4 regions of the Streptomyces sp. NPDC052064 genome follow, and region 4 is predicted to be linked to each of the others. Evidence: riboswitches for the same ligand, from Rfam matches in the RefSeq annotation. Region 4 holds a riboswitch; each other region holds the start of a gene.
The links. Region 4 has a riboswitch for cyclic di-AMP ahead of ACZ6TU_RS34690 (M23 family metallopeptidase). Riboswitches for the same ligand answer to the same signal wherever they lie in the genome.
Positions count from the first base shown of each region.

Region 1: another riboswitch for cyclic di-AMP. It lies ahead of ACZ6TU_RS18685 (M23 family metallopeptidase); the one in region 4 lies ahead of ACZ6TU_RS34690 (M23 family metallopeptidase).
Region 2: another riboswitch for cyclic di-AMP. It lies ahead of ACZ6TU_RS02500 (C40 family peptidase); the one in region 4 lies ahead of ACZ6TU_RS34690 (M23 family metallopeptidase).
Region 3: another riboswitch for cyclic di-AMP. It lies ahead of ACZ6TU_RS03520 (transglycosylase SLT domain-containing protein); the one in region 4 lies ahead of ACZ6TU_RS34690 (M23 family metallopeptidase).

Region 1 covers NZ_JBVJJE010000006.1:337,008-344,811, forward strand. Annotated here, with positions in the region: gene ACZ6TU_RS18665 (serine hydrolase domain-containing protein) at 1-913, shown strand, start outside; gene ACZ6TU_RS18670 (SDR family oxidoreductase) at 1,123-1,950, shown strand; gene ACZ6TU_RS18675 (SGNH/GDSL hydrolase family protein) at 2,269-3,054, opposite strand; gene ACZ6TU_RS18680 (DUF6250 domain-containing protein) at 3,200-3,916, opposite strand; gene ACZ6TU_RS18685 (M23 family metallopeptidase) at 4,112-5,044, opposite strand; cyclic di-AMP (ydaO/yuaA leader) riboswitch at 5,049-5,203, opposite strand; gene ACZ6TU_RS18690 (alpha-galactosidase) at 5,521-7,596, opposite strand; gene ACZ6TU_RS18695 (tyrosine-protein phosphatase) at 7,777-7,804, shown strand, end outside.
Region 2 covers NZ_JBVJJE010000001.1:536,625-544,428, forward strand. Annotated here, with positions in the region: gene ACZ6TU_RS02490 (M23 family metallopeptidase) at 1-1,010, shown strand, start outside; gene pcrA (DNA helicase PcrA) at 1,061-3,565, opposite strand; cyclic di-AMP (ydaO/yuaA leader) riboswitch at 3,856-4,028, shown strand; gene ACZ6TU_RS02500 (C40 family peptidase) at 4,037-5,206, shown strand; gene ACZ6TU_RS02505 (SLAC1 family transporter) at 5,318-6,331, shown strand; gene ACZ6TU_RS02510 (hypothetical protein) at 6,309-6,662, opposite strand; gene ACZ6TU_RS02515 (C40 family peptidase) at 7,084-7,804, shown strand, end outside.
Region 3 covers NZ_JBVJJE010000001.1:735,402-743,205, forward strand. Annotated here, with positions in the region: gene ACZ6TU_RS03510 (LolA family protein) at 35-1,309, opposite strand; gene ACZ6TU_RS03515 (polyprenyl synthetase family protein) at 1,541-2,551, opposite strand; cyclic di-AMP (ydaO/yuaA leader) riboswitch at 3,055-3,232, shown strand; gene ACZ6TU_RS03520 (transglycosylase SLT domain-containing protein) at 3,236-4,015, shown strand; gene ACZ6TU_RS03525 (HAD family hydrolase) at 3,979-4,827, opposite strand; gene ACZ6TU_RS03530 (GNAT family N-acetyltransferase) at 5,014-6,084, shown strand; gene ACZ6TU_RS03535 (glycosyltransferase) at 6,104-7,447, shown strand; gene ACZ6TU_RS03540 (polysaccharide deacetylase family protein) at 7,591-7,804, shown strand, end outside.
Region 4 covers NZ_JBVJJE010000016.1:33,294-41,097, reverse strand. Annotated here, with positions in the region: gene ACZ6TU_RS34705 (DNA gyrase/topoisomerase IV subunit A) at 1-2,120, opposite strand, end outside; gene ACZ6TU_RS34700 (M16 family metallopeptidase) at 2,571-3,947, shown strand; gene ACZ6TU_RS34695 (M16 family metallopeptidase) at 3,944-5,332, shown strand; cyclic di-AMP (ydaO/yuaA leader) riboswitch at 5,525-5,688, shown strand; gene ACZ6TU_RS34690 (M23 family metallopeptidase) at 5,702-6,487, shown strand; gene ACZ6TU_RS34685 (GntR family transcriptional regulator) at 6,675-7,370, shown strand; gene ACZ6TU_RS34680 (HPr family phosphocarrier protein) at 7,544-7,804, opposite strand, start outside.

The DNA of each region.
Region 1 (7,804 bases), on a different contig from region 4:
CGTGGTGCTGCGACTCGTGGCCGAGGGCAAGATCGGGCTGGACAGCCCAGCGGATGACTACCTGCCCCGGTTCGGGCTGGACCGGCGGATCACGGTACGGATGCTGCTGCAGCACACCAGCGGGCTGTTCAACTACACCGGCGAGTACTACGACGACGGGACGGTCGCGCCGGGGATCCCCTGGCAGGGGCAGGAGTACGTGGACAACCAGTTCCACACCTACCAACCGGAGGAGCTGGTACGGCTGGCGTTGTCCAAGCCGGCGCGCTTCGAGCCGGGGACGGACTGGAGCTACTCCAACACCAACTACGTACTGGCCAAGTTGCTGATCGAGGAGGTCACCGGCCGTTCGTTGGCCGAGGAGCTGCATCGGCTGATTTTGCAGCCACTGGGAATGTCGGGCACCGTGGCGCCGGGCGCCTCGCCGGAGATCCCCGAGCCGCACGCTCACGGCTACTACCGGTACGAGCACGCCGGCCAGTGGAAGGTGGTCGATGTCACCCGCTTCAACGTCTCCTGGATCTCCGCCGCCGGTGACATGATCTCGACCACCGAGGATCTCCACCTGTTCTTCTCCGCGCTGATGAGCGGCAAGCTCCTGCCGGACTCACTGCTTGCCGAGATGCGCACGCCGCATCCCAAGGCCGGCTACGGCCTGGGGTTGTTCGTGGAGGAGACGGACGGCGGCGGCACCATCTTCAACCACAACGGCGGCTTTTTCGGTTGGGGGGCTCTGATGTACAGCACACCCGACGGCGGTACGACCCTGACCGCCTCCCTGACCACCGGGGACGCCGAGCTCGACTTCGCCGCCACGGCCGAGGCGTTCCAGAAGGCGCAGCAGAGGCTCGTCAAGGAGGTGTTCCGCGGCGGGCAGGCCGAGGTCGCTGACAAGACCGAGCCGGCTCAATGAACAGGCAGGACACGAACCGGCTCACGCCGGGCTCACCGAGCTCGACGTGAGCGGATCAGCGGTGGCCGTGGGGCACTTCCAGGTCAGGACCGCCACGCGCATATGGCCTGTCAGATCGTCGAGCCGTTCATCGTCCCGTCCGAGGGGTGGAGAAGACGGCACTCACCAAGCGCGTGACGCCCGAGCACATGGAACTACTGTGTCGCGTCATGACAGTCCTGATCATCGGTGGTAGCGGGTTCCTGGGCGCTGAACTGGTCCGCCGGTCGGCAGCGGCCGGGCACGCGACGGCCGCGACCTTCGCGACCAGGCCCGGCACCACCCCCGGGGTCGCATGGCACGCCCTCGACCTGCGGGACCCCCAGCGCGTCGAAGCAGTCGGGGCTGAGGTCCGCCCGCGCCTCGTCGTCAACGCGACGAGCAGCGAATCCGACTGGGCGGTCACCGCCGAGGGCCCTGTCCGCATGGCGATGGCTGCGGTGAAGTACGGCTGCCGCCTGGTCCATGTATCCAGCGACGCAGTGTTCTCCGGCGCACGCGTCCACTACGACGAGGACTGCCCGCCCGATCCTGTCACCCCCTACGGCGCGGCCAAGGCCGCAGCGGAGACAGGGGTTCGCCTCGTACACCCGGATGCCGTTGTCGCTCGCACCTCGCTGATCATCGGCGACCGGCAGTCCGTGCACGTACGCATGGTGCACGACCTCGTGGCCGGTACCCGAAACGGCGTCCTGTTCACCGACGACGTCCGCTGTCCCGTCCATGTGGCCGACCTGGCCGCCGCCCTGCTGGAACTCGCGGGCTGCGACGCACACGGCGTACACCATCTGGCAGGGTCCGACGCCGTGAGCCGCCACGAGCTCGGAACCCTTGTAGCCAGGCGCGACGGGCTCGACGTCTCCCGGCTGCCCGTGGGCCTGCGGGCCGAAAGCGCGCTCCCCGGGGCCCTCGACGTCCGCCTCGACAGCCGCGCCACCCAGCGCAAGCTGCACACCACGTTGCGCGGCGCCCGCCAGTTCCTCGCGGTGGGAGCTTGAGCGCGAAGCGGCGCGCTCACCAGGGCGGCCACGACGGGCCCGCACCCGCCGACGGCGAGAAGGGGACGTGTCGGGGGGTGTCCGCCCGCAGCGGTTGGCGCGTCAGCGGACAGTCAGTCGGTACTCGACCCCATCGCGCCGTTCCGAGGACGGACACCCCCCGGCGCGGCCCCGACCCACCACCACCGCGAAGGCGCTACGCGCACCCCACCGCACCCGCGCAGGCCGCCGCAGGCACCCGCACGGCACCCGCGCAGGCCGCCGCAGGCGCCCGCACCGCACCCCCGCAGGCCGCCGCAGGCACCCGCACCCGTCCCCCTACGCCACCGAAGCGATCCGCATCCTGATGTCCTCCGGCGACAGAGCCCCCTTGGCCGTCACGTGATCCCCCGACGACTCCCCACGCAGCCGCCGTCCGATCCACGGCACCAGAAACTCCCGCGCCCAGTGCACATTGTCCCGCCGAACCTCAAGCGGCCCCCGCGCCGGCAGCGGTGGCCACGGTTGCTCCGGGTCGGCCGGAACCTCCAGCCCGAGCACCTGCCCCGCACGGAGCGCCACCCGCGTGTGCCCCTCGGGCGACAGGTGCAGCCGGTCGGCGTCCCATGCCCTGCGGTCCTGGACACTGCGCAGGGACCACAGGTCGAGCACCGGGCAGCCGTACCGGTCGGCGATGGCCCGGACATGCCCGTTGTACGTCGCGATCTTGCCCCGCAGGTGCTTGAGCACGGGCATCCCACGGGTGTCGAACCCGGTCGTCACCATCACCGTGCCGGCCACGGCGGTGAGCCGCACAAGGGCCCGCTCGAAACGCTCGGCCACCTCGTCCGGGTCGGTACCGGGCCGGAGGATGTCGTTGCCCCCGGCGCAGAACGAGACGAGGTCCGGGGCCATTTCGGCGGCCCGCGGAACCTGGTCCGCCACGATCTGGTCGAGGAGCTTCCCGCGCACGGCGAGGTTGGTGTACTGGAAGTCGCCTTCGGGCCGGCGGTCGGCGAGCAGGACGGCGAACCGGTCGGCCCAGCCGACGAACGCCCCGTCGGGGCCGGGATCACCGACGCCCTCGGTGAAGCTGTCCCCCACCGCCACGTACGACCCGATCACTGCTCTGCTGTCACTCTTCGAATCGTCTGCCACAGCCGCTCATGATTCACCCTCCAATGTGACCTACGCGACCGTAGGCAGGGGTTGACGGGCGGTGAGATAAGCCACTCCCAAAGTGTTCGCCAACTCCGGAATACGTCACCCGTCAGCGATGTTGGGGAGTCAGTCGCCATACCCGGAAGCCCGTGATCCGGAAGTGGCTCCACACGGTCCGGAAGGCGAAGTGCCCGCCGGTGTACGGCCGCGGGTCTGCGTAGTCGAAGACGAGGCGCCCGTTGTTCCACCACCTGACCGTCGAGCCGTCGGAGACGATCCGGACCCGATTGGGCTCGTTGGGGACCAGCAGCGGCTCGGTGTAGTCGTAGATCAAGGGCCGGACGCCGGGCTCGCCGACGTACCGCCGCAGCCGGGTCGTGGTGTTGTAGTTGGCGCCGTAACCGGAGTAGTACGTCGTCAGGTGGTCGTACTCCTCCAGCGCCCCACCCCGCGGCGTGGCGAAGAGGTCGCCCGGGGAGCGCACGTCGGTCGCGTTCCAGAAGTTGTTGAGATCCGAGACCCGGTCGTTGACCCCGCCCTCGGAGACAGGCGTGGCGGTGTACTCGAGGACGTAAGGGCCTTCGAGCCGCCGCCTGAACCACACGGTCGCCCCGCTCGGCACGTCGATCTCCAGAACGCCGCGAGAGGCGGTGACGGTGCCGCCGCCCTGGAGTTCGGTCGCCCACTGGGCGAGGCCGTGGCAGAAGTCGTCGTGGGCGACGAGGCGGCGGTGCCGGGGCGCGGCGTACGCGGCGCCCGTCGGAACGAGGGCCGTCAGGGCGGCTCCGGCGGACAGGGCTGCGAACGCTCTGCGAGTGGTCGGCACGGGACACGTCTCCTTGGGGGATCCGCCTGGAAGGCTCTAGAAAGCGCTTGCGCTCCGGACGGGATCACTGTCTCCCAACTGCCGCCCGCTGTCGATCCCTTGGGATGACCGGAAGGTGCGCACACACCGAAGGCCGGACCCGGGGATCGGGGTCCGGCCAACGGTCGCGTGTCAGGCAGGTGGTCGTGCGGTCGGTCAGCCGACGGAGATGCCGTGCGAGCGCAGGTAGGCGACCGGGTCCACGTCCGAGCCGTAGTCCGGCGTGGTGCGGATCTCGAAGTGCAGGTGCGGTCCGGTCACGTTGCCGGTGGCACCGGAGAGGCCGATCTGCTGTCCGGCGCTCACGGTCTGGCCGGCCGAGACGGAGAGCGAGGACAGGTGGGCGTACTGCGCGTAGTTGCCGTCGTTCAGCTTGATGACGACCTGGTTGCCGTACGCGCCGCCCCAGCCCGCGGAGACGACCGTGCCCGCGCCGACGGCCTTGAGCGAGGTGCCGGTCGGGACGACGAAGTCGACACCGGTGTGGTAGCCGCTGGACCACATGCTGCCGGACATGCGGTACGGGGTGCCGACGGTGGCGCCGTCCACCGGGAGGCTGTAGCCGCTGGAGGTCGCGGCGGCCGGCTTGGCGGCAGCCGGCTTCGAGGACGACCCGGAGGCGGACGACTTCGAAGCCGAGGACTTGGAAGCCGAGGGCTTCGACGGCTTGAGGGCCGAGGACTTCGACGAGGACGGGGACGAAGACTTGGACTCGCCCGCCGCCTTCTTGCCGATCGACAGCTTCAGGCCCGGGTGGATCAGCGACGGGTCGTCGCCGACGGCGTCCCGGTTGTCCGAGTAGAGCTTCTTCCAGCCGCCGCTGACGTTCTGATCGTCGGCGATCTTCGCGAGATAGTCACCGGCCTGCACGGTGTACGTGCGGGCGCCCGTGGCCTTCTCGGCGGCCTCCTTCTCGGCGACCGGAGCGGACTGGACGGCCTTTTCCGGAGCCGACTGCGGGGTGGCGGCGTGGGCACCGGCGGCCCCCATGAGCGGAAGGGCGAGAGCCGCCCCGCCGGTTCCGGCGACGGCGATGGAGCGGGTGAAACGCTGGGTCTTCGGGCGGCGGTGCTTACCCTTCGCGGGCATGGCGAATTCCTCTCCGTCGCCTGCGAGGTGAGCTGTCGGGTGCGGGCTGGAGATGCCCGGCCGCGCCGAGGCGCGGCTTAACCCCAAGCCGTTCCGGGAACCGGAACAGGCGTCTTACCTGTGGGTCCCCCGCTCCTGCCGTACGTCGGGTCAGTGTGTGGGGCTCCGGGCGGCGGCAGGATTAGGCGTCCGTCCGGATTGGTGTGGAACGTAAGCGACCAAGACGCAAAGGGACAAGCTTGCGGTTGCCTGTGACAGCGTTTTTCTTGACGCATCGGCACATTTTCCGTCACGGAGCGTGGATTTCCGATCTCCCGCTTTCCTCAATGCCCCTGAACAGCACCAAAATTACGTGCACATGGCAACAACACATCGTCACGAATATGACGATGCTCACGCACCCCGACCTCGTTTCCTTTACGATCGGGGCACGTTATGTCGAAATAACCAAAGCGCTCCCTATTCGGGCAGAACGGCTACTTACGCTTAAGCCGGACGACGGTGGCGTCCAGATCTCCGCGCAGGCCGACCCGCAGCCCGTGATGGAGCAGCACGGCACCCCGGTGAACTTCGCCCGTTTCGAGGCATTCGTACGATGCCGTGGGGTCGAGGCCCCGCAGCCGGAGCGCCGGAACGGGCTCGCCGTAGCGCTGCGCCTGGAGCCAGGCGAGGACGACAACCTCGTCGCCGAGGGCGTACTGCACGGCGCTCAGGCCGCCCTCCGGCGGACGCAGCCGGTACAGGTCGCCGCGCTGCACCACAGGCCGGATCTCCTTGTAGAGCTCCACCCAGTCCCGCGCCTCGGCGAGCTCCGCCTCCGTCCACTTCGTGAGGTCGCCACCGACCCCGAGCACCCCGGCCATGGCACTGACGAACCGGAACCGCAGGGAACTGGCCCGCTGGTTGAGCATGGCGTTCGGACTGTCGGTGACCCAGGCGGCCATGACCCGTGCCGGATGGATCTGACTGAAGCCGTACTGGATGGCGAGCCGGTCGAGCGGGTCGGTGTTGTCCGAGGTCCACACCTGGTCCGTGCGGCTCAGCGCGCCGAGATCGATCCGGCCGCCGCCGCCCGAGCAGGACTCGAAGGCCACCCCGGGATGGGCGACCCGCAGCCGGTCCAGCAGGGCGTACAGGCCGTGGACGTGGTCGACCCACAGCCGCTGCGGGTAGGGGTCGTCCGGCCAGCCGGCGTCGGTGAAGCAGCGGTTGAAGTCCCACTTGACGTAGTCGATCGGGGCGCTGGAGAGGAGACCGTCGAGCCGCTCCCAGAGGTACTCCTGGACATCCTCGCGAGCCAGGTTCAGTACGAGCTGATTGCGGAACTCTGTACGCTTTCGTCCCGGTTGATACTGCACCCATTCCGGATGCGCGCGGTACAGGTCGCTGTCCGGGTTGACCATCTCCGGCTCGACCCAGATCCCGAACCGCATGCCGAGGCCGTGCACGTGGTCGGCGAGCGGCTTGAGGCCGCCCGGGAAGCGGTCGGGGTTCGGGGTCCAGTCGCCGAGCCCGGCCCGGTCGCTGGTGCGCGCCCCGAACCAGCCGTCGTCGACCACGAACAGCTCGACGCCCATGGCGGCGGCCCGCTCGGCGAGCGCCCGCTGCTGCTCCTCCGAGATGTCGAACTCGGTGGCCTCCCAGGAGTTGAACAGCACCGGCCGGTCCTGGTCGGCGTCCGGGATCACGTACGCCCGCTGGTAGGCGTGCCAGGCGCGGCTCGCCCCGCCGAAGCCACCGTCGCTCCAGAGCCCGGCGAAGACGGGGGTCGTGTACGACTCCCCCGTGCCGAGCATCAGCAGGCCCGAGTCGTCGTACCCCGCCCCGCCGGTGATCTGCACGCGCGCGTCCGGGAGTTGGGCCACGGCGATCCGCCAGGACCCGGACCAGCCCAGGGCGCAACCGTAGACCTCCCCGCTCTCCTCGGTCGCGTCGGTGTCGAGCGCGACCCACGGCAGGTGCTGGTGACCGGTGTGGCCGCGGCGGCTGCCGATGACCTTCTCGCCGTGGGTGAGGACGGAGCGCTCCAGCCGGGACTCGGCGCCCCAGCGGCCGTGCAGCTGGGACAGCCGCCAGGTGTCGCGGTCGGGCAGGGTCCAGGTGGCGGAGTCGGCGCGCAGCACCTCGACGGCGGGTCCGTGGTTGTCCAGGGTCACCCAGCGCTCGACGACGTCCGTCGAGGAGCGCATCCGGTAGTGCAGCGTGATGGTCAGGTCACCGTCGCGGAAGCGCAGCCGCAGCTCGTCGGCCTCGGCGTCGTGCCCGGCGTAGGTCCACTCGGTGCCGCGCCGCTCCGCGGTGCGGACGGACAGGGCGGGCCGGACGAAACGGGGGCCGCCCTCGACCGGATACTCCTCGCGCCCGTCGAGCGGGGATTCGAAAGGCCAGTAGTCCGGCAGCGGCCGGACGGCGAGGGCCTCGGCGTCGGCGAGGCCGATCCGGGGGCCCCAGTGCAGGTGCAGCAGCTCGTCGCGGTCGGTGACATGGACGGCGTAACTACTGGCCGGACCCGAGAGCACCCACGTACGACCGTCTTCGGAGATGTCCAGCATCAAGCCCTCACAGATTCGTACAAGCCCGACCAGGCGCGACCAGGCCCCAACATCATCGAGGGCTCCGGGTGCTCCGGGCAACGCCTGTGGACAACTCATTGCCCCAGGCAGGGCATGTCGTATCGTCGGGTGATGCCCGTCGACGAGCCGCGCCGGCGGCGCCGAAGGGGAGGAGCCCTCGTGACACAGCAGGTCCCGTCGACCGAGC
Region 2 (7,804 bases), on a different contig from region 4:
CCTACGACGCCACGCAGTGGAACACCGACGGCGCCGCCACACCGGCCCCCGAGGCGTACGAGCAGCACGGCGAAACCTTCGAGCAGCACGAGACCGCGACGTTCGAGCAGGTCGCCTACGACGAAGCCGCCGGGGCCGCCTACCACGACCCCGCCTCGGACGGCGGCGAGCCGGCCCCCACCGGCGAACTGCCCACCGTCACCCCGCTCCTGGACGACCAGGAAGAGGTCGGCACGCGCGCCGCCTCACGGGCGGCCTCGCGCGCCGGATCCCGTTCCCGCCGCCGTACGCCCCCCAAGCGCTCGGCGCTGCTGACCATCGCGGTGCCCTCGGCGTGTGTGATGGGCGTCGCGGGGATCGCCGCCGCCTCCGTCGGCAGCCTCACCGACGACGGCGCCGTGGAGGCGCAGACGACCGCGGCGGACGCGCAGCCGGTGAAACCGGCCGCCGCCAACAACAAGCTGGACACGCAGCTCCAGAGCCTCGCCGCCGGCGCCGACGACTTCGCCGACCGGGCCAGCCGTACGCAGGAGCGCATCGACCTCAAGGCCCAGCAGGCGGCCGAGCGCAAGCGGGCGGCGGAGGAGGCGGCCCGCAAGGAGAGGCTCCGCCCCAAGTTCGCCCTGCCGGTCGCGCGGCACGGGCTCAGCGCCACCTACGGCCAGTCCGGCATCAACTGGATGTCCCTGCACAGCGGCATCGACTTCCCCGTCTCGTACGGCACGACCGTGATGGCCGCGACCGACGGCACCGTCCGCACCCAGTGGAACAGCGCGTACGGCAACATGCTGATCCTGACCGCGAAGGACGGCACGGAGACGTGGTACTGCCACCTCTCCACCTACACGGTCCCCTCCGGTACGACCGTGAAGGCCGGCGATCCGATCGCGCGCTCCGGAAACTCCGGCAACTCGACGGGCCCGCACCTGCACTTCGAGGTGCGCCCGGCCGGCGGCTCGGCGATCGACCCGCTCCCGTGGCTGCGCAGCCACGGCATCGACCCGACGTAACGTCCGGGCAGCCCCCGCCCGTTCGGCGAACGGGGGCTGGTCTCATACGGCTACAGCTTCTCCACCGGCGCGTACCGCAGCAGCAGCCGCTTCGGCTTGGTGTCCCCGAAGTCGATCGTCGCCTCGGCGTTCGCGCCCGTGCCCTTGACCGCCACGACGGTCCCGAGCCCGAACTGGTCGTGCGTGACCCGGTCCCCGACCGCCAGCCCCACGACCGGCTTCTCGGAGGTCCGGCGCGTGGAAAAACCGGACGCGCCCGACGCCGACGAACGCGAGCGGGACGACGACAGCGAGGCCGCCACCCCGGAGACCGGCCCGGAGGACGCGGGCGCGGTCGCCCCCGTCCGCTTCCACTCCAGGTACGCCGGCGGGATCTCCTCCAGGAACCGTGAGGGCGGGTTGTACGACGGCTGGCCCCAGGCGCTGCGCAGCGTGGACCGCGTCAGATACAGCCGCTCCCGCGCGCGCGTGATGCCGACGTACGCCAGGCGCCGCTCCTCCTCCAGCTCCTTGGTCTGGCCGAGGGCGCGCATGTGCGGGAAGACGCCGTCCTCCATGCCGGTCAGGAAGACGACGGGGAACTCCAGGCCCTTGGCGGTGTGCAGGGTCATCAGCGTGATGACGCCGTCGCCGTCTTCCTCGTCGGGGATCTGGTCGGAGTCGGCGACCAGCGCGACCTGTTCGAGGAAGTCGGACAGCGTGCCCCCCGGGGCGGCAGCCCCTGGTGTCACCGTGTCCTCGCCGCGCTCCTGCTCGAACTCCATGGCGACGGCGGCGAGTTCCTGGAGGTTCTCGATCCGGGTCTCGTCCTGCGGGTCGGTGGAAGCCTGCAGCTCGGCGAGGTACCCGGTGCGTTCCAGGACGGCCTCCAGCACGGTGGCCGGTCCGGCGCCGGACTCGACGATCGTACGGAGGTCCTCCATCAGTGTGTTGAACCGCTTGACGGCGTTCGTGGAGCGCGCGGCCATGCCGTATGCCTCGTCCACGCGCTTCAGTGCCTGCGGGAAGCTGATCTTCTCGCGCTGGGCGAGGGCGTCGATCATCGCCTCGGCGCGGTCGCCGATGCCCCGCTTGGGGACGTTGAGGATCCGGCGCAGCGGCACCGAGTCCTCCGGGTTGGCCAGCACGCGCAGGTAGGCCAGGACGTCCCGGACCTCCTTGCGCTCGTAGAAGCGGACGCCGCCGACGACCTTGTAGGGCAGGCCGACGCGGATGAAGATCTCTTCGAAGACACGGGACTGGGCGTTGGTGCGGTAGAAGACGGCGACGTCACCGGCCTTCGCCTCGCCGGCGTCCGTGAGCCGGTCTATCTCGTCGGCGACGAACTGCGCCTCGTCGTGCTCGGTGTCGGCGACGTAGCCGGTGATCTGGGCGCCCGTGCCCGCGTTGGTCCACAGGTTCTTGGGGCGGCGGGACTCGTTGCGCTCGATGACCGCGTTGGCCGCGCTGAGGATCGTCTGGGTGGAGCGGTAGTTCTGCTCCAGCAGGATCGTCGTCGCGTCCGGGTAGTCCTCCTCGAACTGGAGGATGTTGCGGATGGTCGCGCCGCGGAAGGCGTAGATCGACTGGTCCGCGTCACCCACCACGCACAGCTCGGCGGGCGGGACGTCGTCCGGGCCCGGCGGTACGTCGACGGGGTGCTCAAAGGTGCCGACGAGCTCCCGGACGAGGGCGTACTGGGCGTGGTTGGTGTCCTGGTACTCGTCCACCAGCACATGGCGGAAGCGGCGGCGGTAGTGCTCGGCGACGTCCGGGAAGGCGCGCAGCAGGTTGACCGTCGTCATGATCAGGTCGTCGAAGTCGAGGGCGTTCGCCTCGCGCAGCCGCGACTGGTACATCGCGTAGGCCTGGGCGAGGGTCTTCTCGAAGCCGTCGGAGGCCTGGGCGGCGAAGTCCTCCTCGTCGATCAGCTCGTTCTTCAGGTTGCTGATCTTGGCGCTGAAGGACTTCGGCGGGAAGCGCTTGGGGTCGAGGTCCAGGTCGCGGCAGACCAGGGCCATCAGGCGCTTGGAGTCGGCGGCGTCGTAGATCGAGAAGGAGGACGTGAAGCCGAGCTTCTTGCTCTCGCGCCGCAGGATGCGCACGCACGCGCTGTGGAAGGTCATCACCCACATCGCGTTCGCCCGCGGGCCGACGAGCTGCTCGACGCGCTCCTTCATCTCACCCGCGGCCTTGTTGGTGAAGGTGATCGCGAGGATCTGGCCCGGGTGCGCGCCCCGCTCGGCGAGCAGGTGGGCGATGCGGTGCGTGAGCACGCGGGTCTTGCCGGACCCGGCGCCTGCCACGATGAGCAGCGGGGAACCGGAATGGACGACGGCGGCGCGCTGGTTGTCGTTCAGCCCCTCCAGGAGGGCGGCGGTGTCCACCACCGGGCGCGGGGCGCCGTCGCGGTAGTAGGCGTCCCGGTCCGGGGGCACGTCGAACTTCCCGCCGAACAGATCGTCCGGAACCGGCTCCGGTACGTGATCGTCCTCGGGTGGCGGCGGGGGCTCGTCCGCGGGGCCCCGCTGGGCCTGGAGGTCCGCCAGGAAGCTGTCGTCAAAGAGGCTGCTCATCGCTCTCCGAGTCTAGGGCGCCCCACTGACAGCCCGCCGCCGCCCTGAGAACATCACCGAACGGACCCCCTCGTCACCCTGCATCGCCACATGATCACAGGTTGCTACGGCCGTCACATTCATGGACGACTCGTGACCAACCCCCCGAGATCGATCACTATCGGCGACGCTCTGGGATAAGGTCACGAAAATGTATCGGGCATATCACCCATCAACCTTCACAAGGGCCACACGAGTTGGCTACCGTGCGGGCAGGCCGCACGACCCCCACCGGCGAACGTCGCCGGGCCGCGCGGCCTCCGCCGAGTCCGGTGTGCCGCAGCGGCAGCCGGAGCCGGGGACCCAACCGAGAACTTTGGGGTGAATCGGCCCGCCTCCTTCACGGAGATGGCCGTAGGGCAACCCTTCCGAAGTACCCGCCCGAACCCGACAGCTAACCCGGTAGGCGGAGCATGGAAGGAGTCGCCTCCCTTGGCGTCGCACCGCAAGTCGCGTCCCGCGGGTACGCGCGTCGCAGGCATACGGACCCCCGCCCTCGCAACGGCGGCCCTCACATCCGTGGCCCTGCTGTCCCAGTCGGCCAACGCCGCCCCCGAGGCCGACGACAAGCCGAGTCTCGAGGAAGTCGAGAAGAAGGTCGACGACCTGTACCGCCAGGCCGAGTCGGCGACCGACAAGTACAACTCGGCCAAGGAGAAGACCACCAAGCAGCGCAAGCGCGTCGACACCCTCCTCGACGACGTCGCCAAGCGCACCCAGAAGCTCAACGAGGCCCGGGAGGAACTTGGTTCCTTCGCCGCCGCCCAGTACCGCACCGGCGCCTCCGCCCCGGACACGGCGACGTTCCTGCTCGCGGACACCCCGCAGGACTACTTCGACCAGACCCAGCTGATGGACCGGATGACCGGCCGCCAGAAGGTCGCGGTCGACAACTACGTCACCCAGCAGTCCGAGACGATGAAGAAGCGTCAGGAGGCCACCGAGAGCCTCGAGACGCTCACCGATACGCAGGGCGACCTGAAGACGGCCAAGGCGACCGTCCAGAGGAAGCTCGCCGACGCGCGTGAACTGCTGTCGAAGCTGACCGCCGAGGAGAAGGCGCGGCTCGCGGCGATCGAGAGGGAGAAGCAGCAGGAGGCCGCCCGCAAGGCCGCCGAGCTGGCCCGGCAGCAGGCCGCGCAGCAGAAGGCGCAGGAGGAGGCCGCCCAGCAGCAGCAGAGCGGTTCGTCCTCGTCGTCGGGTTCGTCCTCCTCCTCGACGGCCCCGGCCGACTCCTCGTACGCCACCAAGGCCGAGAAGGCGCTCGCCTTCGCCCGCGCCCAGATCGGCAAGCCGTACGTCTGGGGCGCCGTCGGCCCCGGCTCCTACGACTGCTCCGGCCTCACCCAGGCCGCGTGGAAGGCCGCGGGCGTCACCCTGCCACGCACGACCTACGACCAGGTCAACGCCGGCACCACGGTCTCCCTGGCCGCCGCCCAGCCCGGTGACCTGATCTTCTTCTACGACGACATCACCCACGTCGGCATTTACATCGGCAACGGCATGATGATCCACGCCCCGAAGCCCGGCACCTACGTGCGCGAGGAGTCGATCTACTACGACGGCGAGTCGTCGATCCACAGCGTGGTGCGGCCGGCCTGAGGGCCCGTACGGCACTGAGGGCACGCGCGCGTGAGGGCGCTCGCGCGTTTTTGAGGCGCCCGCGCGCGTGCCCCGCCGGTAACGCGCGCGGCGCCTCCTAGCATCGGCCCCATGTCCGGCCCCTCCCCCTCCACCGCCTGGTGGGCGCAGCGCGCGCCGTCCGCGAGTGCCGCCGTGCTGGCGACCGGCACCCTGGCGGTCGGTCTGGATCTGGCGGGGTACGACGTCCTCTCCCGCGTCGCCCTCGGCCTGGCCTGCGCGGCCTGGCTGATGCTCGCCGCGGACTTCACCCTGCGGCTGCTGCCGGCCGGCGGCAGGTGGCGGGCGTACGCGGGGGTGCCGGGCCTTCTGGACACCGTGGCGACGACCGCCCTCACCACGGTGGCGGCGACGGCCGTCCTCGGTACCGGCTTCTCGGCGGCCGGCTCGCAGTCTCTGGCCGCGGCACTGCTGGTACTGGCCGTACTGCTCTGGCCCGTGCCGCTCGTCCTCCCCGCGCAGGACGGGGAGCGACGCAGGCCCGGGACGGTGTTCGCGCGCTGCATGGCCACGCAGGGGCTCGCCGTGCTCGGCGCCACGCTCGCCGCGGCCGAGTCGGCGGCCTGGCTCTCGCACGCGGCGCTGGTGCTCTTCTGGCTCGGGCTCGTGCTGTACGTGCTCGCCCTGGCCCGTTTCGATGTGCGGCAGGTGGCCGAGGGGTGCGGCGACCACTGGCTCGCGGGCGGGGCGCCGGCCCTCTCGGCGCTGGCCGGGGCGCGGCTGATCAGCTCCGACAGCGCACGCCTGTACCTGTGGAACGACGACGACCGCGGTGTCCTGCGCCACGCGACCGTCGTGCTGCTCGTGCTCGCCCTGGCCTGCTGCGCCGTCCTGCTCACCGCCGAGTTCCTACGGCCCCGGCCCCGCACCGACATCCGCCGCTGGGCGACCGTGTTCACCTGGGCCAAGACGGCGGCGGCGGCACTGGCCGTCGCCGCCGTCCTCGACGTCTCCTGGCTCGACGGCCTCGGGGAGGCCCTGCTGTGGGTCGCGGTGGCCGCGTGGCTCGGGGGCACCGCCTGGGCGGTCGCCTCGGCCCGGGCCTACGTCATGCCCGGCCGGGTCAGGTCCAGAGCACGGCGATGAAGACGTTCGCCGTGGTCAGTGCCCCGACCAGGCCGAACAGGCCCTTGTCCACCTTCGCGTCGTCCCTTTTCACGTAGACCAGGCCGAGGATCACGATCAGCAGGGCCAGCTTGACGCCGATCTTGATGTTGTTCACGGACTGGTCGTCGGCCTGGTTGAGGCCGACCAGGATCACACCGGTGACCAGCATCGTCAGCGCGCCGTGCAGCATCGCGGGGGTGTAGCGGGCGGTGCCCTCGCCCATCGCCTTCATCTGGGTGAGGAAACCGCCCAGGAGGGATGCGATGCCGATGATGTGGAGGCCGACGAAGAGGTGGATGAGTACGTCCATGAGGCCGGAGCCTAATCAGGGGCTCCCGGGCCGCCGACACCGGCCCACGGATGCATATATGCGCCCCATAGCACCCGATCACCGTCATGCGCCCACGATTCGACGCATCGGTCATCACGCTGAGTGGAGCCGACGACGCCGAGGCGGGATCACGGTCGCATACGGTCACCACCGGTCCTCTCGGAACAGTTCCGCGCACCTGCCACCGGCCCGCCACCCCGGGGTTTAGCGTCCTCCACCAGGTGACCGGCTCCCCACCGCCGCCCGGGCCAGGGGCGGCAGTCGGGCACCACCGCCGAGAAGGTCCGGCGGCGGTCCGCTTCCCCTGTGCGGGCCGTCGCCGGACGCGCGCAGGCCGCTGTCCGCTCCCCTGGCGGCCGTACGCACTCACCGGCGGTCGAGGAAAGGACGTGGCCTCCAGTTGGCAGCGCACCGCAAGCCCCGACAGCGCTCGATCGGTGGCAGCAAGGCCCGTACGGCCGCCACGATCGCCCTCGCCGGCGCGGCGACGGCGACGGGCTTCGACGGAACCGGGCACGCCGAACCACAGCTCACCCCGGGCCAGGTCAAGGCCGAGGTGGACAAGCTGTACCGGGAGGCGGAGGTCGCCACCGAGAAGTACAACGGCGCGAAGGAGAAGGCCGAGGCGGCCGGGCAGCGGCTGAAGGGCCTCCAGGACCAGGCGGCGCGCAAGGAGCAAAGGCTCAACTCCGCCCGCGAGGCGCTTGGTTCGGTCGCCGCCGCGCAGTACCGCGCCGGCGGCCTCGACCCCGCGATGCAGCTCGCCCTGTCCGACGACCCCGACCGGTACCTGGAGAACGCCGAGTTCGTCGAGCGGGCCGGCAACCGGCAGAACGCCGCCGTCACGCGCGTACGCAAGCAGCTGAGGGAGATCGAGCAGCTGCGGGGCGCCGCCCACATCGAGCTGATGTCCCTGAAGTCGCGGCAGACGGAACTGAAGCGGCACAAGAAGACCGTCACCGGCAAGCTGGGTTCCGCGCGGCAGCTGCTGTCCCGGCTCAGCGCGCAGGAACGTTCCAGGCTCGGAGAATCGCCGGGCACGGACCGTGCCTCACGCTCCTCCACGGGCCCGCGCGGCACCCTGGCCGCCCCGGGATCCGCCGCGGCCGAGGCGCCCAACT
Region 3 (7,804 bases), on a different contig from region 4:
CCCGGTGCTCTCGATCCCGGTGGCGGTACGGGACTTACTTCCCGGCGTCGGCCGCCTTCACGAGCGCGTCCTTGGTCACCATGCCCACGTAGACCTTGCCGTCGTCCGTGATCAGGGCGTTGACCAGACGGGTGGAGAAGACCATGCCCGAGCCGAACTTGCCGGTCACCTTGTCGCCGAGCGAGTTCACGAAGCCGCCGAGGTCGCCGCCGGCCTCGCCGGAGGGCATGCCCTCGCCGCCGGTGTCGAAGGTGGCTATGGAGTTCCAGCCCTCGCCGATGGTCTTCATGCCGTCGAGGCCCTTGCCGAGGTCCTCCTCGCCCTTCGGGGCGTGCTTGCGCGCCTCATCCTTCTCGAAGGCCTTGCCGTGAGCCTTGTCGAAGGCCTTGCCGTGAGCCTTGTCGAAGGCCTTGCCGTGAGCCTTGTCGGAGGCCTTCTCCTCGGTGACCTTCGCACCCTTGGGCGGGGTGAAGTCGAAGGTCGACGCGGCCGGCTTGGCGAAGCTGACCTGGGTGAAGCCCGCGTCGACCACGGCCGCGCCGCCGCTCGCCGGGGTCAGCGTGAACTTCAGCGGCATACCGGTCTTCGCGTCCACCGCCACGGTGACCGCGCCGACCGTCGAGCCGGACTGCTTCGGCTTGATGACCAGCTTGTAGGCGTCCCGGCCGGCGACCTGGGCGGTGCCGTCCACAGTCACGGAGGTCGTGTCGTCGACGGCCTTCAGGGCCTCCTCGGCGAAGTCCTTCGGCGTGGCCGGCGGCTGCTCCTTCTCGCGCTCCGGGCTGTCGGAGGCGGTGCCGTGGTAGACCTCGTTCGACTTACTGTCGTAGCCCCAGAGGTCCTTGCCGTTGTGCACGACGCTGTACTCGGCGGCGTTCTCCAGCAGCGACAGCTTCTGCTTGTCCGGGCCGTCGGCCGCGACGCGCAGGGTGTGCGTACCGGAGGCCAGTTCCGTGAGCTTGGCCGTCGGGTCGGCGGAGGAGCCGCCCTCGCCCTGGCCCGCGGCGCCGGACATCAGGCTGCTCTCCAGCCCGCCGAGGTCCGGCAGGCCGAGGTCCGTGCTGATCTTCACCGTGCCGGACAACTGCTGGACGTCCGACCTGGCTATCTTCTCGATGAGCTGCTGGGCGGTGATCTTCGGGAGGTCGGGGTCACCGGAGTCGGCGAGTGCGGGGACCAGGCCGATCGTCGCGGCCGCCACCCCCATCACCGTGACCGGGACGACGTACCGCGCGGCTTTGCGCCGCCCGGAGCGCTGCTCGTCGACCTCCCCGGCGGTCGTGCTGTCGTCGGATGCGTACGGTGCCATGTGTGCCCTACCTCCGTGGTCGGCGGCGGCTGTCCGTGTCGTCCACGCACTCGTCCCTGAGCCGCCATTCTCACCCGAAGTGGTGAGGAGTGGTGTTTTCCGTAGTGTCCATCTGACCAAATCGGCCAGGGAGATACGTCAGACCCCGGGCTCAACTCCACGTACTGCTGCGGTATGACACGAGGGGCGGCTCCTCCCCCGAACCCGTAGGGGTCGTAGGGGAAAGACGCGCTACCCGGCCCGGTGCACCACCGCGTCGGACAGCTCCACCAGAGCCGTCTTCGCGGCGCACTCGGGCAGCGGCGCCAGCGCCGAGCGGGCGTCCTGGGCGTAGCGGATCGTGTCCTGCCGGGCCTGTTCCAGGGCCGGGTGGGCCCGCAGCAGGCGCAGGGCCTCGGCGTGCCGGTCGTCGTCGGTGAGGTCGGACTCGAGCAGCTCGCACAGGGCGATGTCGTCCGCGAGCCCGAGCCGGGCGGCCCGCTCGCGCAGCCGCAGCACCGGCAGCGTGGGGATGCCCTCGCGCAGGTCGGTGCCGGGCGTCTTGCCGGACTCATGGGAGTCGGAGGCGATGTCCAGGACGTCGTCCGCGAGCTGGAAGGCGACGCCGAGCCGCTCGCCGTACTGGGTCAGCACGTCCACGACCGTCTCGTCGGCGCCGGACATCATCGCGCCGAACCGGCACGACACCGCGACCAGCGAGCCGGTCTTGCCGCCCAGCACGTCCAGGTAGTGCTCGACGGGGTCGCGGCCGTCCTGCGGTCCGGCCGTCTCCAGGATCTGCCCGGTCACCAGCCGTTCGAACGCCTCGGCCTGCACCCGTACCGCCTCCGGGCCGAGGTCGGCCAGGATGTGCGAGGCGCGGGCGAAGAGGAAGTCGCCGGTGAGGACCGCGACGGAGTTGCCCCAGCGGGCGTTCGCGCTCGCCACCCCGCGCCGCACGGTGGCCTCGTCCATCACGTCGTCGTGGTACAGCGTGGCGAGGTGGGTCAGCTCCACGACGACGGCCGACGGCACGATCCCGGGTGCGTACCGGTCGCCGAACTGGGCGGAGAGCATCACGAGCAGCGGACGGAACCGCTTGCCGCCGGCCCGGACCAGGTGCTGGGCGGCCTCCGTGATGAAGGGCACCTCACTCTTGGTGGCCTCGAGCAAGCCTTCCTCGACAGCCGCCATTCCGGCCTGGACATCGGCTTCCAGAGCCTGGTCCCGCACGCTCAGCCCGAACGGCCCGACGTCGGTCACGAGGGGTCTCCTGTCTGCTGTGTCTGCCGGTGATTACGCGGTTTGTCGATAGGTCGCTGCTATCACTCGAGTCAGCGTATCCGGTCACGTTTCGATCACCACCAGCGCCCATGGTTACAGGCCGGGTGGTATCCGATCACGACCGCAATGTTTTCGATCAGCTCATAAGAACAGACATTTATCGACTTACCAGGAGGTAGTGAGCTATACACGATTTGCCGTATTGAGTAAGCGAATTCCCCTTGGTGAACATTGCCCCATGGACTCGTGATCAGTGAGTTGAATCACGTTTTCCCCTGTGTCGCCCCACTCCGACACCAGCCCGTACCTCCTTCCGCCGAACGCCAGTTGAGTCTTGGCTCCCGCAAAGGATCAACTGCCCCATACACCCCTGACCAAGGTCAACCGGCGCGATATGTGACTCCGGTGCTTGTTCCCGACATGTGCTCTCGCATACGTTCCGGGCCTGTCCGGCGGACGCCGAATCCTGCCACCGCCCGGACTTCCCACACGAACCGACTCACTCACGCAGGGCAGGAGCGGGGGACCCAGGTAAGTCGCCGGTCCGCGCAGCGGAACGGCTCGGGGTGAAGCCGCCCACGGCACACAGCGCCGTGGGCGGCCGGGCACCTCCCGGCCCGAACCCGACAGCTCACCTCGCAGGCGCCGGAGAGGAATATCGCCATGGCCCGAGGTAAGCACCGTCGCCCCAGAACCAGCCGGCTCACCCGTCGTGTCGTAGCCGTCGGCACCGGCGGAGCGGCACTCACCCTCCCGCTCCTCGGCGCGACGCACGCCAGCGCCGCCCAGCCGAGCCAGAGCGCACCCGCCGCCGCACAGTCCGTGCCGCAGGCGGCCCAGCCCGCCAAGTCCCTCACGTACACCGTGACCAAGGGCGACACGCTCTACCGCATCGCGGACAAGTACGACGTGTCGGGCGGCTGGAAACAGCTCTACAAGGACAACCGCGCCGCCGTCGGCCACGACCCGAAGCTGATCCACCCGGGTCTGAAGCTGAAGGTGAAGTCGGCCAAGGCGAACGCCGTGAAGAAGACGGCGGCCAAGTCGTCCGCCCCCGCCAAGCCGGCCGCCAAGCCCGCCGGGGGAGTCGCCGAGGCCACCCAGGCCTCCGCGAAGACCTATCCCGACAACCTCGACGGCTGGATCCGCGAGTCGCTGGACATCATGGCGCAGAAGGGGATCCCGGGGTCGTACGACGGCATCTACCGCAACATCATGCGTGAGTCGTCGGGCAACCCGCTGGCGATCAACAACTGGGACTCCAACGCCGCCAAGGGCACCCCGTCCAAGGGTCTGCTCCAGGTCATCGACCCGACCTTCGCCGCCTACCACGTGCCCGGCACCTCCTTCGACCCGTACGACCCGGTCGCCAACATCACGGCGGCCTGCAACTACGCGGCGGCCCGCTACGGCTCGATCGACAACGTCAACGGCCCGTACTGATCCGTCCCGCCCAGCAGTCGCTCGAGGACGACGGCGATGCCGTCGTCCTCGTTCGACAGGGTGATCTCGTCGGCCACGGCCTTGAGTTCGGGATGGGCGTTGGCCATGGCGACGCCGTGGGCGGCCCAGTCGAACATCGGGATGTCGTTGGGCATGTCGCCGAAGGCCATGGTGTCCGCCGGCCGCAGTCCCAGGTGCTCGGCGGCCAGCGCCAGGCCGGTGGCCTTGGTGATGCCGCACGGCTGGAGCTCGACCGTGCCGGGCCCCGACATCGTCACCGTCGCCAGCGAGCCGACCACCGAGCGGGCCGTCGCCGCCAACTCGTCGTCCGTCAGGTGGGGATGGCGCAGCAGCACCTTGCTGATGGGCTCGCCCCACAGGTCGTCGCGCCGGTCGACCCGTACGGCGGGCAGGGTCGGGTGCGGCATGAGATAGCCCGGCTCGATGAGCGTGACCCCCTCGACCCCGTCCTGGTCGACCGCGGCGTACACCTGCCCCACCTCGGCCTCGATCTTGCCGAGGGCCGTCTCGGCCAGCTCCCGGTCCAGGGTGACGGACCACAGCAGCCGGTCCGCGCCGGCGTCGTACACCTGCGCGCCCTGCCCGCACACCGCGAGCCCCGTACAGCCGAGGTCGTCCAGGAGCGGTCGCACTCTCGGCGCCGGCCGGCCCGTCACCACGAGGTGCTGGGCACCGGCGTCCGTCACCCGCGTGAGCGCGGCGAGGGACCGGTCGGACAGGGTGTCGTCGCCGCGCAGCAGCGTCCCGTCCAGATCGGTGGCGATGAGTGAATATGCGATGGGTGCGGCCATGATCAGAGAATACGGACAGCGCGCCCTTTCGTTTCATCGCGCGGCGGACGCCGATTGCCCGGTTGAAGGCCTCTGCACCAGTTGGCAACAACATGGTCCGCTACCTACCGTCGAGACCGTCTCGGGCGGTACCTTCCAAGTGTCCAGGGGGGACTTGATCGGGGGGTCGGGTTGAACAGTGGGCGCATACGCGTGGCTGGGCCCGGGGAGCTCGGCGAGAGGGAGAGGGAACGCTGGCGCGCGCTGCGCGCGGCGTCACAGACACCGCGCAACCCCTTCATGGAACCGGAGTTCACCGAAGCCGTCGGCCTGGTGAGGCCGCAGGCGCGGGTCGCGGTGGTGTACGAGGGGCTGGAGCCGGCCGGTTTCCTGCCCCATGAGCGGGGCCCGTTGGGGCAGGGCCGGGCGATCGGGCTCGGCGTCTCGGACGCGCAGGGCGCGATCCTGCGGCCCGGTCTGGATCTGGACACGGGTGAACTGCTGCGGGCCTGCTCGCTGTCGAGCTTCGCCTTCGACAACCTGGAGGCCGAGCAGCGGCTGTTCGTCCGGTACGCGGCCGAGGAGCACGCCACCTACGTCATCGACGTGGAGAAGGGCTACGAGACGTACGAGTCGGTGCTGCGCGCGCAGTCGCCGAAGTTCCTGAAGACCACCTTGGCCAAGGAGCGCAGACTGGGCCAGCAGGTCGGCGCGCTGCGGTTCGTGTTCGACGAGCGCGAACCTGCCGCGCTGCGCACGCTCATGGAGTGGAAGTCGGCGCAGTACCGCAGGACGGGCCGCCGGGACCGGTTCGCCCGGGAGTGGATCACCCGGCTCGTGGGTCGGCTGGCCCAGACCCGGGCGCCGGAATGCAGTGGCACGCTGTCCGTGCTGTACGCCGGGCACCGGCCGCTGGCCGCGCACTTCGGGCTGCGCTCGGCGTCGGTCCTGGCCTGCTGGTTCCCGGCCTACGACCCGGAGTTCGCGAAGTACTCGCCGGGTCTGGTGCTGCATCTGCGCATGGCCGAGGCGGCGGCCGCCGAGGGCATCGGCATGCTCGATCTGGGTCGGGGCGCTGCCGAGTACAAGGAAGCGCTGAAGACGGGCGAACTGCCCGTGTACGAGGGTGCGGTGACGCGTCCGGGGGCGGGCGCGGCGCTGCACTGGCTGAGCCGCGAGCCGGCACGCCGCGCGCACAGCTTCGTCCGCGGCAGGCCACGGCTCGCGTCGCTGGCCGCGCGGACCCTGAAGGGCGCGGCTCGGCTGCGCCGTACCTGACGACGAGGGGGGAGGGCGCATGGCCCGTTCGGCACGTGCGCAGGAGGAGATACGGCGGTTCCTGGACATCGGCGCGGTGCAGGTCGCCGAGCTGGACCTCGACGGTGACGAGGCGGTGCTCAGACCGGGTCCGGGAAGTCCGCCGGTGACGCACGGCGAGGTGTTCGTGCTGGTCAGGCAGGGTGGGCGGCCCGTGGGCACGCTGCTCGCGCGGGTGCCGGAGGGGGCCGACGCGAAGGCCGTGCTCGCGGCGCGGGCACGAGCGGAGTGTGCGCCTCCGCAGGCCGGCGCACCCGGGGAAGCTCGTGAACCCCGGGAAGCACGTGAAGCCGGTGAGGCCGGGGAGCCGCCGTACACGAGTGTCGTCATCGCCACCCGGGAGCGCGCCGGGCAGCTGGCGCGGGCGCTGGACTCGTTGCTGGCACAGGACCATCCGCGGTTCGAGATCGTCGTCGTGGACAACGCTCCCGTGACGAGCGAGACGCGGGTGCTGGTCGAGCGGAAGTACGCCGAGCGCGTGCGGTACGTCTGCGAGCGGGTGCCCGGCCTCGCGGTCGCGCACAACACGGGACTCGCGGCCGTGCGCGGCGAGGTGGTCGCCTTCACGGACGACGACGTGGTCGCCGATCCGCGCTGGCTGACCGAGCTGACCGCGCCCTTCGCCGCCGACCCCGGACTCGGGTGCAGCACCGGGCTGATCCTGCCCGCGCGGCTGACCACCCCGGCCCAGGTGCTGCTGGAGAGCCACGGCGGCTTCGCGAAAGGCTTCACTCCAAGGACGTACGACCCGGCGCGTCCCCCGGTCGACGAGCCGCTGTTCCCGTTCACGGCGGGGCGGTTCGGCTCCGGTGCCAACATGGCCTTCCGGACGGCCGCCCTGCGTTCCGTCGGCGGTTTCGATCCGGCCACCGGTGCCGGCACGGCCGCCCGGGGTGGCGACGACCTCTACGGTTTCGTCCGCGTCCTCGCCCAGGGCCACCGGCTGCGCTATACGCCGTACGCACTGGTGTGGCACCACCACCGGGAGACCTGGCGGGACCTGGAGACCCAGGCGTACGGCTACGGCGCCGGACTCACCGCCTATCTCACCGCCGTGCTCGTGAACCGCCCCGCGCTGCTGCCGGCGTTCCTCACGAGGCTGCCCCGGGGGCTCGCCCACGCCCGCACCCTGACCGCCGTGCGCGAGACGGAGGGCGGCGGGGCGCCGGGCGACCACGACGTGCGGACGCATCCGTGGCCGCGGCGGCTGTCGCGGTTGCAGCGCAGGGGGATGTTGTACGGGCCTGTCGGCTATCTGCGCGCGCGGCGGGCGCTGCGCGGCGCGACCACCAGTCGAGGGAAGACCGCTCAGGGGGCGAGATGAGGACGTCGACGAGTGCGCACGGTGAGGGGCGGGGGGACGACAGAGGCCGGGCGGAGCGGGAGCGGGGCGCGAAGGACGGTGAGGGGCCGATAGCCCCCTCGGCCGTCGCCGGCACGATCCCCGTCTTCCTCTACCACTCCGTGATGGACGACCCGCCCGGCTGGATCGCCGAGTTCACGGTCACACCGCGGCAGTTCGCGGCGCATCTCGACGCTGTGGTCGACAGCGGCCGGACGCCCGTCACCATCAGTACGATCGCCGACCACCTGGCCGGACGGGCGCCCCTGCCGCCCCGGCCCGTGCTGCTCACCTTCGACGACGGCTTCGCCGATCTGCCCGGCCCCACCGCCGAGGCGC
Region 4 (7,804 bases):
GCGCCCTCGGAGAGCTTGATGCCGGCCACCCCGCCGGCGGGCCGGCCCTGCGGGCGGACCTGGGACGCCTGGAAGCGCAGCAACTGGGCGTCGTCGGTGATGAAGACCAGGTCCTCCTCGCCGGTGCGCAGCTCGACCGCGCCGACGATCCGGTCGCCTTCCTTGAGGGTGATCACCTCGAGTTCTTCCTTGTTGGCCGGGTAGTCCGGCACCACGCGCTTGACGATGCCCTGTGCCGTGCCGAGCGCCAGGCCCGGCGACGACTCGTCGAGCGTCGTCAGACAGACCACCGTCTCGTCGTCCTCCAGGGAGACGAACTCCGCCAGCGGGGCGCCTCCCGCGAGGTTCGGCGTCGACAGCGACTCCGGGAGCTGGGGCAGGTCGACCACGTTCAGCCGCAGCAGCCGGCCCGCCGAAGTGACCGCGCCGACCTCGCCCCGGGCGGTGGCCGGTACCGCCGAGATGATCACGTCGTGCTTCACGCGCTTGGCACCGGCGTCCTCCGCGAACGGCTCACCGTTCGCCGTACGGGCCAGCAGACCCGTCGAGGACAGCAGCACGCGGCACGGGTCGTCGGCCACCTGCAGAGGCACCGCGGCGACCGGGGCGCCGCCCGACTCCAGCAGGACCGTACGCCGGTCGGTGCCGAACTTCTTGGCGACCGTGGACAGTTCGGTGGAGACCAGCTTGCGCAGCTCCGTGTCCGAGTCGAGGATCCGGGTCAGTTCCTCGATCTCCGCGTTGAGCCGGTCCTTCTCCGTCTCCAGCTCGATGCGGTCGTACTTGGTCAGCCGGCGCAGCGGCGTGTCGAGGATGTACTGCGTCTGCACCTCGCTCAGCGAGAACTGCTCCATCAGGCGCTGCTTCGCCTGCGCGGAGTTCTCGCTGGAGCGGATGAGACGGATGACCTCGTCGATGTCCAGCAGGGCCGTCAGCAGGCCCTCGACCAGGTGCAGCCGGTCGCGCTTCTTGCCGCGGCGGAACTCCGAACGCCGCCGTACGACGTTGAAGCGGTGGTCGAGATAGACCTCCAGCAGCTCCTTCAGGCCCAGCGTGAGCGGCTGGCCGTCGACCAGGGCCACGTTGTTGATGCCGAAGGACTCCTCCATCGGCGTCAGCTTGTAGAGCTGCTCCAGGACCGCCTCCGGCACGAAGCCGTTCTTGATCTCGATGACCAGGCGCAGACCGTGCTCGCGGTCGGTGAGGTCCTTGACGTCGGCGATGCCCTGGAGTTTCTTCGAGCCCACCAGATCCTTGATCTTGGCGATCACCTTCTCCGGTCCGACCGTGAAGGGCAGCTCCGTGACCACGAGACCCTTGCGGCGGGCCGTCACGGGCTCCACGGACACCGAGGCCCGGATCTTGAACGTGCCGCGGCCGCTCTCGTACGCGTCCCGGATGCCGGACAGGCCGACGATGCGGCCGCCGGTGGGCAGGTCCGGGCCCGGGACGTGCTTCATCAGGGCGTCGAGATCGGCGTTCGGGTGCCTGATCAGGTGGCGGGCGGCGGCGATGACCTCGCGCAGGTTGTGCGGCGGCATGTTCGTGGCCATACCGACCGCGATGCCCGAGGCGCCGTTGACCAGGAGGTTCGGGAAGGCGGCCGGCAGCGCCACCGGCTCCTGCTCCTGGCCGTCGTAGTTGGGGTTGAAGTCGACGGTGTCCTCTTCGATGGACTCCGTCATCAGGCTCGTCGCCTCGGCCATCCGGCACTCGGTGTACCGCATGGCGGCCGGCGGGTCGTCGTTGCCCAGCGAGCCGAAGTTGCCGTGGCCGTCGACCAGGGGGACGCGCATCGAGAAGGGCTGGGCCATGCGCACGAGGGCGTCGTAGATCGACGCGTCGCCGTGCGGGTGCAGCTTGCCCATCACCTCGCCGACGACGCGGGCGCACTTGACGTACCCGCGCTCGGGGCGCAGGCCCATCTCGTTCATCTGGTAGACGATGCGGCGGTGCACCGGCTTGAGGCCGTCGCGCGCGTCGGGCAGGGCGCGGGAGTAGATGACCGAGTACGCGTACTCGAGGAAGGAGCCCTGCATCTCGTCGACGACGTCGATGTCGAGGATTCTCTCCTCGTACGAGTCGTCGGGCGGCGGGGTCTTCGTGCTGCGGCGGGCCATCGCTGCCGGCTCCTTGCTGAAGCGTGGAACGAGATCTGACGCCGACCATTGTGGACCGCCGCACTGACAACCGGGACCAGGACCCTGTCTACGGCCTCCCCGGCAGGGGTCTGCAGGCGGTCCGAGGGCGCCGCTCGTCGGGCCGCGGCGGCGGCCGGGCCCCGTCGGAGGACTGCCGTGGGCCGGCCTGTCCGTGGCCTTTCGTCCGGCGCCCTCCCGGCTCCGGCCTGCCTTCCGTGTGCCGGGATCACCGCGCGCGGACACGGTGGCCCCGGGCCCCGGGCCGGGCACGCTGTCGCCACCGCACACCGCCCCGGGCCGCTTCCCCCTCTCGCTCTCCGCGTACGCCCCCCGGGAACTTCACCAGGGCCCCGCAGACTTGCATACAGTGGCAGGACTCGCCAGGAAAACCGCGGTTTGAACGACCGCGCCGCGATCGAAGGGACGTACATGCCCATGGGTCACACGGCCACCGCCCAGGCAGGCTCCGGGGGCCTGACAGCGACCGAGCACCGCCTGGCCAACGGCCTGCGCGTGGTGCTCTCCGAGGACCACCTGACCCCGGTCGCGGCGGTGTGCCTCTGGTACGACGTCGGTTCGCGCCACGAAGTCAAGGGGCGTACCGGCCTGGCTCACCTTTTCGAGCACCTGATGTTCCAGGGTTCCGCCCAGGTGAAGGGCAACGGCCACTTCGAGCTCGTCCAGGGCGCGGGCGGCTCGCTGAACGGCACCACCAGCTTCGAGCGGACCAACTACTTCGAGACCATGCCCGCCCACCAGCTGGAGCTCGCCCTCTGGCTGGAGGCCGACCGCATGGGCTCCCTGCTGGCCGCGCTCGACGACGAGTCGATGGAGAACCAGCGGGACGTCGTCAAGAACGAGCGCCGGCAGCGCTACGACAACGTTCCCTACGGCACCGCCTTCGAGAAGCTGACCGCCCTCGCCTACCCGGAGGGCCACCCCTACCACCACACCCCGATCGGCTCGATGGCCGACCTGGACGCGGCCACCCTGGAGGACGCCCGCGCGTTCTTCCGCACTTACTACGCGCCGAACAACGCCGTGCTCTCCGTGGTCGGCGACATCGACCCGGAGCAGACCCTGGCCTGGATCGAGAAGTACTTCGGCTCCATCCCCGGCCACGACGGCAAGCCCGCGCCCCGGGACGGCACGCTGCAGGAGATCATCGGCGAGCAGCTGCGCGAGGTCGTCGAGGAGGAGGTCCCGGCGCGCGCCCTGATGGCCGCCTACCGGCTGCCGCACGACGGCACGCGCGCGTGCGACGCGGCCGACCTGGCCCTCACCGTCCTCGGCGGCGGCGAGTCCTCCCGCCTGTACAACCGCCTCGTACGGCGCGACCGTACGGCCGTGGCGGCCGGCTTCGGCCTGCTGCGGCTCGCCGGGGCGCCCTCCCTGGGGTGGCTGGACGTGAAGACCTCCGGTGACGTGGAGGTCCCGGTCATCGAGTCCGCCATCGACGAGGAGCTCGCCCGGTTCGCCGAGGAGGGCCCCACGGCCGAGGAGATGGAGCGCGCCCAGGCCCAGTTGGAGCGCGAGTGGCTGGACCGGCTCGGCACGGTCGCGGGCCGCGCCGACGAGCTGTGCCGGTACGCCGTTCTCTTCGGCGACCCGCAGCTCGCCCTGACCGCCGTGCAGCGCGTGCTCGAGGTGACGGCCGAGGAGGTCCAGGAGGTCGCCAAGGCCCGCCTGCGGCCCGACAACCGCGCGGTGCTCGTCTACGAGCCCGTCGCCGACGAGGCCGGCGCCGACACCACCGAGGACACCGCAGCCGCGGCCATGAACGAGAACGAGGAGGCGGCCAAGTGACCGAGCTCGCCACGATGGACTTCCACCCCCGGCCGCAGGCGGGCGAGGCCAAGCCGTGGGCCTTCCCGGCCCCCGAGCGCGGCACGCTCGGCAACGGGCTGACGGTGCTGCGCTGCCACCGCCCCGGCCAGCAGGTCGTCGCCGTGGAGGTGCTGCTGGACGCACCCCTGGACGCCGAGCCGGCCGGCCTCGACGGCGTGGCCACGATCATGGCCCGGGCCTTCTCCGAGGGCACCGACAAGCACTCCGCCGAGGACTTCGCCGCCGAGCTGGAGCGTGCCGGCGCCACCCTCGACGCACACGCCGACCACCCCGGCGTCCGGCTCAGCCTGGAGGTGCCGGCCTCCCGGCTCGCCAAGGGGCTCGGCCTGATCGCCGACGCGCTCCGGGCACCCGCGTTCGCGGACAGCGAGGTCGAGCGGCTGGTCCGCAACCGCCTCGACGAGATCCCGCACGAGCTGGCCAACCCCGGCCGCCGTGCCGCCAAGGAGCTCTCCAAGGAGCTGTTCCCGGCGGGCTCGCGCATGTCGCGGCCCCGCCAGGGCACCGAGGAGACGGTCGCCGCGATCGACTCCGCGGCCGTACGCGCCTACTACGAGAAGCACGTCAGGCCCGCCACGGCCACCGCCGTGGTCGTCGGCGACCTCACCGGCATCGACCTCGACGCCCTGCTCGGCGACACGCTGGGCGCCTGGACCGGCTCCGCGGCCGAGCCGCGCCCGGTACCGCCGGTGACCGCCGACGACACGGGCCGGGTCGTCATCGTGGACCGCCCCGGTGCCGTCCAGACGCAGCTGCTGATCGGCCGTATCGGCCCGGACCGGCACGACCGTGTGTGGCCCGCGCAGGTGCTCGGCACGTACTGCCTCGGGGGCACCCTCACCTCCCGCCTGGACCGTGTGCTGCGCGAGGAGAAGGGCTACACCTACGGGGTGCGGTCGTTCGGCCAGGTCCTCAGGTCCGCCCCGGACGGGACCGGTGCCGCGATGCTCGCCATCAGCGGCTCGGTGGACACGCCCAACACCGGCCCCGCCCTCCAGGACCTCTGGACGGTGCTGCGCACCCTCGCCGCCGAGGGGCTGACCGACGCCGAGCGGGACGTCGCCGTGCAGAACCTGGTCGGCGTGGCGCCGCTGAAGTACGAGACGGCGGCGGCCGTCGCGAGCACACTGGCCGACCAGGTCGAGCAGCACCTGCCGGACGACTACCAGGCCACGCTGTACCGGCAGCTCGCCGCGACCGGCACCGTGGAGGCCACCGCGGCGGCCGTCAGCGCCTTCCCGATGGACCGTCTGGTGACCGTCCTCGTCGGTGACGCGACGCAGATCAAGGGCCCGGTCGAGGCCCTGGGCATCGGCGAAGTCTCGGTCGTCGCCGCCGAGTAGGCGCACGCGCGCGCAGGGGCCCTGGTTGTCTTCTAAGGCACCAGGGCTCCTTTATGCCCGAATTAGTGCGGAGGTTGCCTGTCTGCCCTGTGGGATGCGCTACAAAAACCGGGATCCGTTTGGGAATTGAAAGTGGCCCCGCTTAGGTTCGTCCGGGCTGTTCGTCAGGCAGTGCGCCGCACCCGCGGCACCGGACAGTCATCGCCGAGTCCCCGTACGGCGCGAGCCAGGGGAGCCGGGGACCCAACGCAGTCCCTGGGGTGAATCGGACGCCCGCGCGAGCCGCGAGGGGGTCCGTAGGAGACCTTCCTGCTCCGAACCCGTCAGCTAACCCGGTAGGCGAGAAGGAAGGAAAGGACCAGCCACTCCATGGCGTTCACCCGCGCCACCGGGAAGCACCGTCGTCCCAGCCGTATGCAGCGCGGCACAGCCCGCGCGGCGGGCGTCGCGGCCCTCGCCACCACCGGCGTCATCGGCACCGTGGCCGCCCCGGCCTTCGCCGCCGAACCCGCCGCCGAGCAGACCGGTCTCACCCCCGTCGTCACCATGGGCGACACCGTGGCCCAGCAGATCGACGCCCAGGCCGCCGCTCAGCAGCAGGCGGCCGAGGAGGCCGCCGCCAAGAAGAAGGCCGAGGAGGCCGCCCGCAAGCGGGCCGCCGAGGCGGCCAAGGAGGCCAAGGAGGCAGCCGAGAAGGCCCGCGAGGCCAAGGAGCGTGCCGCCCGCGAGGCCGAGCGCAAGCGCCTCAACACCTTCGTGCCCCCGATCTCCGGCTCGTACGTCTCCACCGGCTACCAGGCCAGCAGCGGCCTGTGGTCCTCCGGCAGCCACACCGGCGTCGACTTCCACGCCGCCAGCGGCACCTCCGTCCACGCGGTCGGCAGGGGCACGGTCGTCGAGGCCGGCTGGGGCGGTTCCTACGGCAACCAGATCGTCATCAAGATGAACGACGGCACCTACACCCAGTACGGCCACCTGTCGTCCATCAGCGTCTCGGTGGGCCAGCAGGTCACCCCCGGCCAGCAGATCGGCCTGTCCGGGGCGACCGGCAACGTCACCGGCGCGCACCTGCACTTCGAGGCCCGTACGAGCCAGGAGTACGGCTCCGACATCGACCCCGTCGCCTACCTCCGCTCGCACGGCGTGAGCGTCTGACGGCGTAGCACACCGCTTCCCGAGGCCCCGGCTCCCCGAGCCGGGGCTTTCGGCGTTTGTGACGCCCGACTGTCCAAAAAATATCCATGGATTCCGGTCCGCCGTCGGAAATTCCGGCTCATTGCAATAGAGTCACGGAACACGCGTCACTCGTCGACGTTTCACGGGGATTAAACGGAGGTCGGTCATGCGTATTCCCGCGCACTCGGTGTGCACGGCCATCCGGGACGACATCGTCGCGGGTGTCTACGAGCGCGGCAGCCGGCTGACCGAGGAACTCCTCGCCCGCCGCTACGGTGTCTCGCGCGTCCCCGTCCGGGAGGCCCTGCGCACCCTGGAGGCCGAGGGCTTCGTGGTGACCCGGCGACACGCGGGCGCGTGCGTCGCCGAACCCACCGAGCAGGAGGCCGCCGACCTGCTGGAGATGCGGATGCTGCTGGAGCCGCTCGGCGCCGCCCGCGCCGCCCAGCGCCGCACCGAGGCCCATCTGAAGGTCCTGCGCGGCCTGGTCAGGCTCGGCCAGGAGCGCGCTCGCCGGGGCAACAGCGACGACCTGCGCTCCCTGGGCGGCTGGTTCCACGAGACGCTCGCGCAGGCCTCCGGCAGCCCCGCGCTGACCTCGATGCTCACCCAGCTCCGCCACAAGATCGCCTGGATGTACACCGTCGACGCGCCGGCCGGTCCCGTGGAGTCCTGGACCGAGCACGGCGCGATCGTGGACGCGGTGGCGCGCGGTGACAGCGAGCGCGCGCGGGCGGTCACGGCGCTGCACGCCGAGCGCGCGACGGCCGCGCACCGGTTGCGTTTCGGCTCCGCCGGGGAGCGGGCCGAGCGTGTGAGGAACTCGCAACATCCCGTAAACACGGCGAGCCTGCGGCATTAACACGGGAGCCGTATACAAAGAGCAGGTAATTCGCGGGGGATTATTTCTGCTGCCCGAGAACGGGAAATCAACGACCCGCGACCGGAAATGGCGAAGGGCTCGCCCGATGAATTCGGACGAGCCCTTCAGGGTGCACCGGAACAGAGCGCTCCGGATCAGGCGCGAAAGAATGCTCAGACGGTCTCGGGCAGTTCCTCGAGACCCTCCGAGACCAGCTTCGCCAGCCGGTCCAGGGCGGCGTCCGCACCCTCGGCGTCGGAGGCGAGGACGATCTCCTCGCCGCCCTGGGCACCGAGGCCGAGGACGGCCAGCATGGAGGCCGCGTTGACGGGGTTGCCGTCTGCCTTGGCGATCGTCACCGGGACGCCTGCGGCCGTGGCGGCTCGGACGAAGATGGAGGCGGGGCGGGCGTGGAGGCCCTCGGCCCAGCCGAC